DNA from 3 places in the Streptomyces sp. AM 4-1-1 genome. Region 2 is predicted to be linked to each of the others. Evidence: riboswitches for the same ligand, from Rfam matches in the RefSeq annotation. Region 2 holds a riboswitch; each other region holds the start of a gene.
What was found. Region 2 has a riboswitch for cobalamin ahead of PZB75_RS27055 (DUF4430 domain-containing protein). Riboswitches for the same ligand answer to the same signal wherever they lie in the genome.
Positions count from the first base shown of each region.

Region 1: another riboswitch for cobalamin. It lies ahead of PZB75_RS21920 (ribonucleoside-diphosphate reductase subunit alpha); the one in region 2 lies ahead of PZB75_RS27055 (DUF4430 domain-containing protein).
Region 3: another riboswitch for cobalamin. It lies ahead of metE (5-methyltetrahydropteroyltriglutamate--homocysteine S-methyltransferase); the one in region 2 lies ahead of PZB75_RS27055 (DUF4430 domain-containing protein).

Region 1 covers NZ_CP119145.1:5,136,725-5,139,993, forward strand. Annotated here, with positions in the region: gene PZB75_RS21920 (ribonucleoside-diphosphate reductase subunit alpha) at 1-1,598, opposite strand, end outside; cobalamin riboswitch at 1,743-1,885, opposite strand; gene PZB75_RS21925 (sodium:solute symporter family protein) at 2,027-3,269, opposite strand, start outside.
Region 2 covers NZ_CP119145.1:6,389,389-6,392,657, reverse strand. Annotated here, with positions in the region: gene PZB75_RS27065 (ABC transporter ATP-binding protein) at 1-582, shown strand, start outside; gene PZB75_RS27060 (ECF transporter S component) at 579-1,385, shown strand; cobalamin riboswitch at 1,473-1,610, shown strand; gene PZB75_RS27055 (DUF4430 domain-containing protein) at 1,760-2,248, shown strand; gene PZB75_RS27050 (lamin tail domain-containing protein) at 2,511-3,269, shown strand, end outside.
Region 3 covers NZ_CP119145.1:6,748,243-6,751,511, forward strand. Annotated here, with positions in the region: gene metE (5-methyltetrahydropteroyltriglutamate--homocysteine S-methyltransferase) at 1-1,875, opposite strand, end outside; cobalamin riboswitch at 2,051-2,238, opposite strand; cobalamin riboswitch at 2,366-2,554, shown strand; gene PZB75_RS28680 (CoA-acylating methylmalonate-semialdehyde dehydrogenase) at 2,754-3,269, shown strand, end outside.

The DNA.
Region 1 (3,269 bases), 1.3 Mb from region 2:
CGCAGCTGGAAGAAGACGTCCTGGAGGCCCATTGCGCCCAGACCCACCGGCCGCCAGCGGGAGTTGGACCGGCCGGCCTGCTCGGTCGGGTAGAAGTTGATGTCGACGACCCGGTCGAGGAAGGTCACGGCGGTACGCACGGTGGCGTCCAGCCGCTCCCAGTCGATCGTCCCGTCCGCCACGAACGCGCCGAGGTTGACCGAACCGAGGTTGCAGACGGCCGTCTCGCCGTCGTCCGTCACCTCCAGGATCTCGGTGCAGAGGTTGGACGAGTGCACCACGCGGCCCGGTTCGGCCGTCTGGTTCGCGGTCCGGTTGGACGCGTCCTTGAACGTCATCCAGCCCTGTCCGGTCTGCGCGAGGGTGCGCATCATGCGGCCGTACAGCTCGCGGGCCGGGATCGTCCTGCGGGCCAGCCCCTTGGCCTCGGCGGCCCGGTACGCGGCGTCGAACGCGTCGCCCCACAGGTCGACCAGCTCGGGCACGTCGGCGGGCGAGAACAGCGACCAGGTGCCGTCCGCGTCGACCCGGCGCATGAACTCGTCCGGAATCCAGTGCGCCAGGTTCAGGTTGTGCGTGCGCCGCTGGTCCTCGCCCGTGTTGTCGCGCAGTTCGAGGAACTCCTCGATGTCCGCGTGCCAGGTCTCCAGGTAGACGGCGGCGGCGCCCTTGCGCCGGCCGCCCTGGTTGACCGCGGCGACCGAGGCGTCGAGGGTCTTGAGGAACGGCACGATGCCGTTGGAGTGCCCGTTGGTGCCCCGGATCAGCGAACCGCGGGCGCGGACGCGGGAGTACGAGAGACCGATACCGCCCGCGTGCTTGGAGAGCCGGGCCACCTGGTGGTAGCGGTCGTAGATCGAGTCCAGCTCGTCCAGCGGCGAGTCCAGCAGATAGCAGGACGACATCTGCGGGTGCCGGGTCCCGGAGTTGAACAGCGTCGGCGAGGACGGCAGGTAGTCGAGCCGGCTCATCAGCCGGTACAGCGCGGCGACCTCGTCCAGCGCCCGGGTCCCCGCGGCCGAGTCGAGCGTGGCCTCCTCGGCGAGCCCGGAGGCCACGCGCAGCATGAAGTGCTGCGGGGTCTCGATGACCTGACGGGTGAGCGGGTGACGCAGCAGGTAGCGGCTGTGCAGCGTCCGCAGCCCGAAGTAACCGAACCGGTCGTCCGCGCCCTCGGCGAGCGCCTGCCCGACCAGGGCGTCCAGGGCGTCCGCGTGGAAGGCGGCGAACTCGGCCGTACGGTCCCCGATCAGACCCTCGCGGTGACCGACGGCGACCGAGGCGGAGAACGAGACCGCACCCTGACCGGCCGCCTCGTCCGCGATGCTGCGGGACAGGAGGCGGGCGGCGAGCCGGGAGTAGGCCGGGTCCTCGGAGATCAGACCGGCGGCGGCCTCGGTGGCCAGACCGCGCAGCTCCGCCGCGTCCGACCGGGCGCTGCGGCCCCGCAGCGCGGCGGCGGCGACGCGGCCGGGGTCGGTGTCCGGAAGGTCGGCGGTGAGGTCGGTCAGGAGCCGCAGCAGTACGGTTCCGGGCCCGTCGCCCTCAGGTCCGTCGGTCTGGATCTCCGCGACTGAAGCCGGATCGGCTGGCGCGATGGTCACGTGGTGCTCTCCCTCGCTCGGCTCGGGGCCGCGGTGGGGAGGCGGGGGCCGGCAGGGGGGTGCCCGGGACGGGCAGCACTCCGTACGGCGTCCACCGGCCCTCCGCGAGGCCCGGACGTATCGGCAATCCGGTTCGGTCGAGCCGGATGCGCTGACGGCAGGTCCTCGGACTTCACGGGTGCGCGAAAGCACACCGATCACACCGTTGCGGGACAGTTCCGGATTCGCACCGGATTCCCCTACGACGACAGCGAGCACGAGCATACATGTGGGGGCCGCTCCATGAAGCGGCCCCCACATGTTGTGTCGCGGTCACTCGAACGCCGGGCAAGGAGGGAGGCGGCGGGAGGACGGGAACGGGCTCCCGCCACGCCTTCGCGGGCCGCTGGGGCCCGTGCGGCGGGTCCGGTGGCCCGGCGGGGTCAGTGACCGCCGGGGGCGCCCGCGGTGGCCGGAGGAAGGACCTCCTGGACGCCGGGGTCACCCGCGTCCGCGGTGTAGTCGGCGGCGGACGTCTCGTCGGTGCCGGCCGGTGCCTTGACCGCGTTCAGGACGAGGGTCAGGACCAGCGTCACCACGACGTTCAGCACGAAGGCCGTCAGCCCGATGTAACCGATCTCACCCAGCCCGGGAATCTCCTTCGACGATCCGCCGAAGTGCTTCTGGGTCGGGCTCGCGACACCGTACGCGGCGAGTGTGCCGTACGCCATGCCGACCGCCCAGCCCGCGAGCAGCGCCCAGCGGTGGAACCAGCGGGTGAACAGGCCGCCGACCAGGGCGGGCATCGTCTGGAGTATCCAGATCCCGCCCAGCAGCTGGAAGTTGATCGCCACCGTCTTGTCCATGCCCAGGACGAAGACCAGCGCGCCCACCTTCACCAGCAGCGATACGAGCTTGGAGACCCGGGTCTCCTGCTCCGGGGTCGCGTCCGGTTTCAGGAAGTCCTTGTAGATGTTGCGGGTGAAGAGGTTCGCCGCGGCGATCGACATGATCGCGGCGGGCACCAGGGCGCCGATGCCGATCGCGGCGAAGGCCACGCCCGCGAACCAGTCGGGGAACATGTTCTCGAAGAGCTGGGGGATCGCCAGCTGTCCGTTGTCCACCTTGATCCCCGCGGCGATCGCCATGAAGCCGAGCAGCGCGAGCAGCCCCAGCATCAGCGAGTACAGCGGCAGGATCGTGGTGTTGCGGCGGATCACGTCACGGCTGCGGCTGGAGAGCGTCGCGGTGATCGAGTGCGGATACATGAACAGCGCGAGCGCGGAGCCCAGGGCCAGGGTGGCGTACCCCCACTGCCCGGCCTCGCCGGGGACGAGCGCCCCGCGCGGGGCGCCGGTCGCCGGATTCTTCCGCGCGAACGCCTCGCCCGCCTTGGCGAAGATGTCGTCGAAGCCGCCGAGCCTGATCGGGATGTAGATGATCGCCACCAGGATGACGATGTAGATCAGTCCGTCCTTGACGAACGCGATCAGCGCGGGTGCGCGCAGCCCCGAGGAGTAGGTGTACGCGGCGAGCACCGCGAACGCGATCAGCAGCGGCAGGTCCTTGACGAACCAGTGGGTGTTCTCGCCGCCGCCGACGCCCATGACGTCGAGCACCGCCTGGATGCCGACCAGTTGCAGCGCGATGTACGGCATCGTGGCGAGGATGCCGGTGACGGCGACG
Region 2 (3,269 bases):
GATCCGAAGGCCCTGCCGGCCGCGGAGGCCCGGCGGCTGGTCGGCCTCGTACCGCAGACCCCGACCGATCTGCTCTATCTCGAAAGCGTCGAGCAGGAACTGGACCAGGCCGACGTCGAGTCGTCGGGCGCGCGCGGCGGGGTCCGCGCACGCTCCGTCCTCGACCGGCTGGCTCCCGGTATCGACGGCGGCACGCATCCGCGCGATCTGTCCGAGGGCCAGAAGCTGGCCCTGGTGCTCGCCATCCAACTGACCGCCGCCCCACGGGTCCTGTTGCTCGACGAGCCCACCCGGGGGCTCGACTACCGGGCGAAGACCCAGCTCATCTCCATCGTCGACGCCCTGGCGTCCGAGGGCCGGTCGGTGGTGATCTCCACCCATGACGTCGAGTTCGTGGCCCGGGCGGCCGACCGGGTGGTCGTCATGGCCGAGGGCGACATCGTCGCCGACGGACCGACGGCCGAAGTCATCGTCGCCTCGCCCGTGTTCGCCCCTCAGGTGGCGAAGATCCTCGCACCGCTCCCGTACCTGACGGCAGATCAGGTGACGTCCGTACTCACCCGTGACGAGGCGGGTTCATGATCGGGCGTGCCACGACGGCCATCCGGGTCACTCCGCGCGCCGGCCTGGTGATCGCGATGGCGGGCTTCCTGGGACTGGTCGCGTTCTTCTGGCCCTTCCTCGTCGCACCGGGCACCTTCGGCTCGAACTACGCGCCGCCGCTCATCTTCGGCGTGCTGCTCGTCCTCGTCCTCTGCGTCGTGATGTCCGAGATCGCCGAGGGTGGCATCAGCTCCAAGGCGCTGGCCATGCTCGGGGTGCTCTCCGCCGTCAACGCGGCGTTGCGCCCGCTCGGCGCGGGCACGGCGGGCATCGAGACGGTGTTCTTCGTGCTGGTCCTGGCGGGCCGGGTGTACGGTCCCGGGTTCGGCTTCACCCTCGGCTGCACCTCGCTGTTCGCGTCGGCGCTGATCACCGGCGGGGTCGGCCCGTGGATGCCGTACCAGATGTTCGGCTGCGCCTTCGTGGGCATGCTGGCCGGACTGCTGCCCCGGGCCACCGGCCGCCGCGAGATCCTGCTGCTGGCCGGATACGGATCGGTCTCCGGCTACCTCTTCGGTTTTCTGCTCAACCTCTCCTTCTGGCCCTTCTCCCTCGATCCGAACAGCTCGATCGCCTATCTGCCGGGGCTCCCCTTCACCGAGCAGTGGCAGCGCTATCTCGCGTTCGACCTGGCCACCTCGCTCGGCTGGGACACCGGTCGCGCCGTCACCAACTTCGTCTGCGTCGTCCTGGCCGGACCCGCCGTCCTCGCCACCTTCCGCCGCGCGGCCCGCAAGGCCCGCTTCCAGGCACCGGTCAGGTTCGCCGACGACCGACCGTGAGATGAACACCAGGCGGCCCCAAGGGAGTTCGAGGAACACGAAAACCCGGATTCGCGCCCGCCCCACCTCGTACTGTCATACGATCCAGCTACTTCGGACGATTCCGGAGCCACAACCGAATGCGTGCGCGACTGGGGAAAGCCGGTGGGAATCCGGCACTGACCTGCAACCGTGTGCGGCGCGACACGCGCCGCGAGCCGGAGATCCCGACGCGCCACGCGTACCGCTTCTCACCGCCACGGTCTGCGGCGTGAAGCCCCGGGCCCCTGGTTCACCGGTCCCCGCCGCCTCCGTCCGGAACGCGGCCGGGGAATCCCCGTGCGCCGGGTGTACGGGGTCCCGCGCCGGGCCCGTACACACCGGAAGGCATCACCATGCGCCAGCGTCTGGCCCGCACCCTCGCCATATCGACGGCCGTACTCGGCCTCACCGTCACCGCCGCCGCTCCCGCCACCGCGCACGGCCACGGCGTACGCGCCAACGCGCCGATCACGGTATCCCTGAACGTGCAGGGGCCCGACGGCGTCCTCTTCAAGGGCCATGTCCGGACCAGGGGCCACGACGTCACCACCGCAACCGGCGGCACCCACACCTGTGACGGCACCAACGGCGGCCAGAACCCGAACGCGGGTGCCACGCCGACCGCCACGCTCGACGACGCCGCCAGGAAGAGACACTTCACCTGGGACGGCACCTGGTACCCGTCCTTCGACGACTTCAGCGTGGACACGATCAAGGGCGTCAGCGGCGGCGCCACGGCGTACTGGAACATCTCGGTGAACGGCGCCCCGACCCCGGTGGGCGGCTGCCAGTTCCGGCTGAAGGCGGGCGACAAGGTCGCGTTCACCTGGAGCGCCTTCTGACGGAGCGGGGTTCCCCGCGGCAGCGGCCGCGGGGAACCCCGCGCGAGCGCACGGGTCCGGGCCGCTCGGGGCGCGTCGCCGGACGGTGTTCCCGGCGTTCTCCGTTCCCGGTGCGTTCAACCGCCCGTCGTCCGGGTATCGCAGGCTTCGCGACGAGCGCGTATGCGCTGCTCGACCGACCGACTCCCCGAGACAAGGACCGGCCGCATTGCGAACGCACTGGCGTAGAAGAGTCCATCTCACCGCTGCCACCCTCTCCGTCGTGGCACTGGGTCTGTCCGGCGCGTCGGCGTCGGCTCAGCCCCCGACACCGGAACAGAGCCGCGCCCGCACCTTCCCGCAGCCCCAGACGCGAGCACAGACCCAATCCCAGGCGCAGAGCACGGTGCGGATCAACGAGATCGAGTCGAGCGGCGGTACGCCGGGCGACTGGGTCGAACTGGTCAACACCGGCTCGGCGTCCGCCGACGTCTCCCGCTGGATCGTCAAGGACGACGACGACTCGCACACCTACACCATCGCGTCGGGCACCTCGCTGGCCCCGGGCGGGCATCTCGTGCTCGACGTCGAGTCGTCCTTCGGACTGGGCTCCTCGGACTCGGTACGGCTGCTGCGGCCCGACAGCTCCACACCGGTCGACTCGTACACCTGGACCGCCCACGCCACGACCACGTACGGCCGCTGCGCCGACGGCGCCGGGCCGTTCACCACGACATCCGCACCGACCAGGGGTACGGCGAACGCGTGCGGCGGGCAGAGTCCCGGCACCGGCACCCGGTGGCCGGGCGACGCCACGGTCACCGTCGCCGACCGCTCGAACGCGTTCGGTACGAACCTCAGCGGCCTCTCCTTCCAGAGCCCCGACGTACTGTGGGCGGTGAAGAACGGACCGGGCAGGCTCTACCGCCTGGTGCCCGACGGCACGACATGGCGCCCCGACCCGGCCGGTGGCTGGTCCTCGGGCAAGGCGCTGCGCTACGGCAACGGCGGCGGCGACCCGGACGCCGAGGGCGTGGCCGTC
Region 3 (3,269 bases), 360 kb from region 2:
GCGCAGCGGCAGGGTCTCGCGCAGCGCGGGTTCGTCGACCTGGATGACCGAAGTGCCGTTCGCCTCCAGGTCGTCGACCTCGTCGCGCAGTGCCAGGGCGACCTGCCGGGCGGTCTCCCCGAGCGGCTGGTCGTCGCGGACGAAGGACCAGGCGAGCATGGTGACCGGACCGGTGAGCATGCCCTTGACCGGGCGGTCGGTGAGCGACTGGGCGTACGCCGTCCAGCGCACCGTCATCGGTGCGGGGCGGGAGATGTCACCGGCCAGGACCGGCGGCCGGACGTAGCGGGTGCCGTACGACTGGACCCAGCCGTGCTGGGTGGCGAGGTATCCGGTCAGCTGCTCGGCGAAGTACTGCACCATGTCGTTGCGTTCGGGCTCGCCGTGCACCAGGACGTCGATGCCCGCCTTCTCCTGGAAGGAGAGCACGTCCCGGATCTCGGCCTCGATGCGTGCCTCGTACCCGGTGTGGTCGATGCGCCCGGCGCGCAGATCGGCGCGGGCGGTGCGCAGTTCGGTCGTCTGCGGGAACGAACCGATGGTGGTGGTGGGCAGCAGCGGCAGTCCGAGGTGGGCGCGCTGGGCGACGGCGCGCTCGGGGTACGGCTGCGAGCGGCGGCCGTCGGCGTCGGTGACGGCGCAGGTGCGGGCGCGCACCGCCGGGTCGTGGGTGAGGGCGGAGCTCTCCCGGGACGCCAGGTCGGCCCGGTTGGCGGCGAGTTCGGCCTTGATGGAGTCCGTACCGTGCGTCAGGCCGCGGGCCAGCACGGCGATCTCGGCGGTCTTCTGCCGGGCGAAGGCCAGCCAGCGGGCGATCTGCGGATCGATGTCGTGCTCGGCGGTGGCGTCCAGCGGGACGTGCAGCAGCGAGCAGGAGGCGGCGACGTCGACCCGGTCGGCGAGACCGAGAAGGGTGCCGAGCGTCGCCAGCGACTGCTGGTGGTCGTTGATCCAGATGTTGCGGCCGTTGACGACGCCCGCGACGAGCCGCTTGCCGGGCAGACCGCCCGCGGCGGCGAGGTCGTCGAGGTTGGCGGCGGCCGGTCCGGTGAAGTCGAGGGCGAGGCCCTCGACCGGCGACTTGGCGAGCACCGGGAGCGCTTCGCCGAGCCGGTCGAAGTACGAGGCGACCAGCAGCTTGGGCCGGTCGGTGAGCGTGCCCAGCGCGTTGTAGGCGCGGGAGGCCGCGTTCAGCTCGGCCGGGGTGCGGTCCTGGACCAGGGCCGGCTCGTCGATCTGCGTCCACTCGGCGCCCGCCGACCGGAGATCGGCCAGGACCTCGGCGTACACGGGCAGCAGCCGGTCCAGCAGGGTCAGCGGTTCGAAGTCGGCCGCGACACCGGGCGCGGGCTTCGACAGGAGCAGATAGGTGACCGGGCCGACCAGCACCGGGCGCGCGGTGAGGCCGAGGGCGAGTGCTTCCCGCAGCTCGGCGACCTGCTTGGTGGAGTCGGCGGTGAACACGGTGTCGGGGCCCAGCTCGGGCACCAGGTAGTGGTAGTTGGTGTCGAACCACTTGGTCATCTCCAGCGGCGCCACGTCCTGGGTGCCGCGGGCCATCGCGAAGTAGCCGTCCAGCGCGTCCGAGTCGACCGCGTCCCGGTGCCGGGCCGGCACCGCGCCGACCATGACACTGGTGTCCAGCACGTGGTCGTAGTACGAGAAGTCGCCGGTGGGCACCTCGTCGGCGCCGTCGGCGGCGAGCTGCCGCCAATGGGCACCGCGCAGTTCGGCGGCGGTGTCCCGGAGGGCGGTCGCGGTGACGCGGCCCTTCCAGTACCCCTCGACGGCCTTCTTCAGTTCGCGGTTCTGGCCCTGTCGGGGGTAGCCGTACACGGTCGCTCGTGCCGCCGCGGCTGCGGGCTTGCTGGTCACGGAACTCTCCTTCGCGAGTATGTGCCTGGGTCGACCCGGGACGGGACGAGGGCGCGAAGGGGTGACGGAACCGACGGGCCGCGGCTCGATGTCGCCCGAGCATGCCCGTCCGTGTGTGCGCCGACCCGCCCTCGAGGTCACCGGAATCACCGCGCACGAGGCCGTGCGCGGGCAGTGGCAGGTCTTCGGACTCGTGGGCACGTCCGCCCGAGGGCGGACACCTAGCGGCCGTCGCTTCCCAGGTCCCGTACGGGCCCAGTGCTCGATGACGGCGGTCGTTCCCACTCACCGCTGCGGGGCAGTCCCGGATTCCCACCGGGTTCCCTCTTACGACGCATCCCGTCTGGCGGACGGGGCGAACCAGCTGCACCGCCACCCTAGGCGCTCGCACCCGCCCCGAACACCTCTGCCCGCATGCCGGACGCCGAAATGAGACAACCGATGTCCCCGCCCGGCCGGTCCGCGGCGGGTGGGGTGGACTTACTAGGACGTCCAACTATATGTTCGTGGCCAAGGCCCGCGGTGCAGGGAAGCCGGTGCGATTCCGGCGCGGTCCCGCCACTGTGACCGGGGAGCACGTCCTCGCAGGAAACGCCACTGACGAGCGAGATGTCGGGAAGGCAGGAGGACGCGCGCCGATCCGGGAGTCAGGATACCGGCCGCGGGGTGTTCCGTGTTTTCCACGAGGATGGAGCAGACACGCATGGCACCGGTCCATGTTCCCGGCCCAGGCGAGCACGCCCGCAGAGCCGCAATTCCCACGCCCTGACGGCCACTTCGCCCCTGCGTCCACGAAGCGGCCGACGGCGCGCCCCACAGCGCGCGCCGCGGGTCCGCCGTGCCATCCCCGGATCACACCCTGACGAGAGCAGGCTCCCATGGTCCGAGAACTCACCCACTTCATCGGCGGCAAGCACGTCGCCGGAACGTCCGGCGCCCACGGCGACGTGTACGACCCCAACACCGGCCGGGTACAGGCCCGCGTCCCGCTGGCCGACCGCGCCGAGACGGAGGCGGCGATCACCGACGCCGCCGAGGCCCAGAAGGAATGGGGCGAGTGGAACCCGCAGCGCCGCGCCCGCGTCCTGCTGCGCTTCCTCCAACTCGTCGACGCCGAACGCGACTCGCTCGCCCGGCTCCTCTCCGCGGAACACGGCAAGACGGTCGCCGACGCCCACGGCGACATCGCCCGCGGCCTCGACGTCGTGGAGTTCGCCGCCGGCATCCCGCACCTGCTGAAGGGGGAGTTCACCGACAACGCCGGTACGGGCATCGACGTGCACTCGCTGCGCCGCCCGATCGGTGTCACGGCGGGCATCACCCCGTTCAACTTCCCGGCGATGATCCCCCTGTGGAAGGCCGCGCCCGCCATCGCCTGCGGCAACTCCTTCATC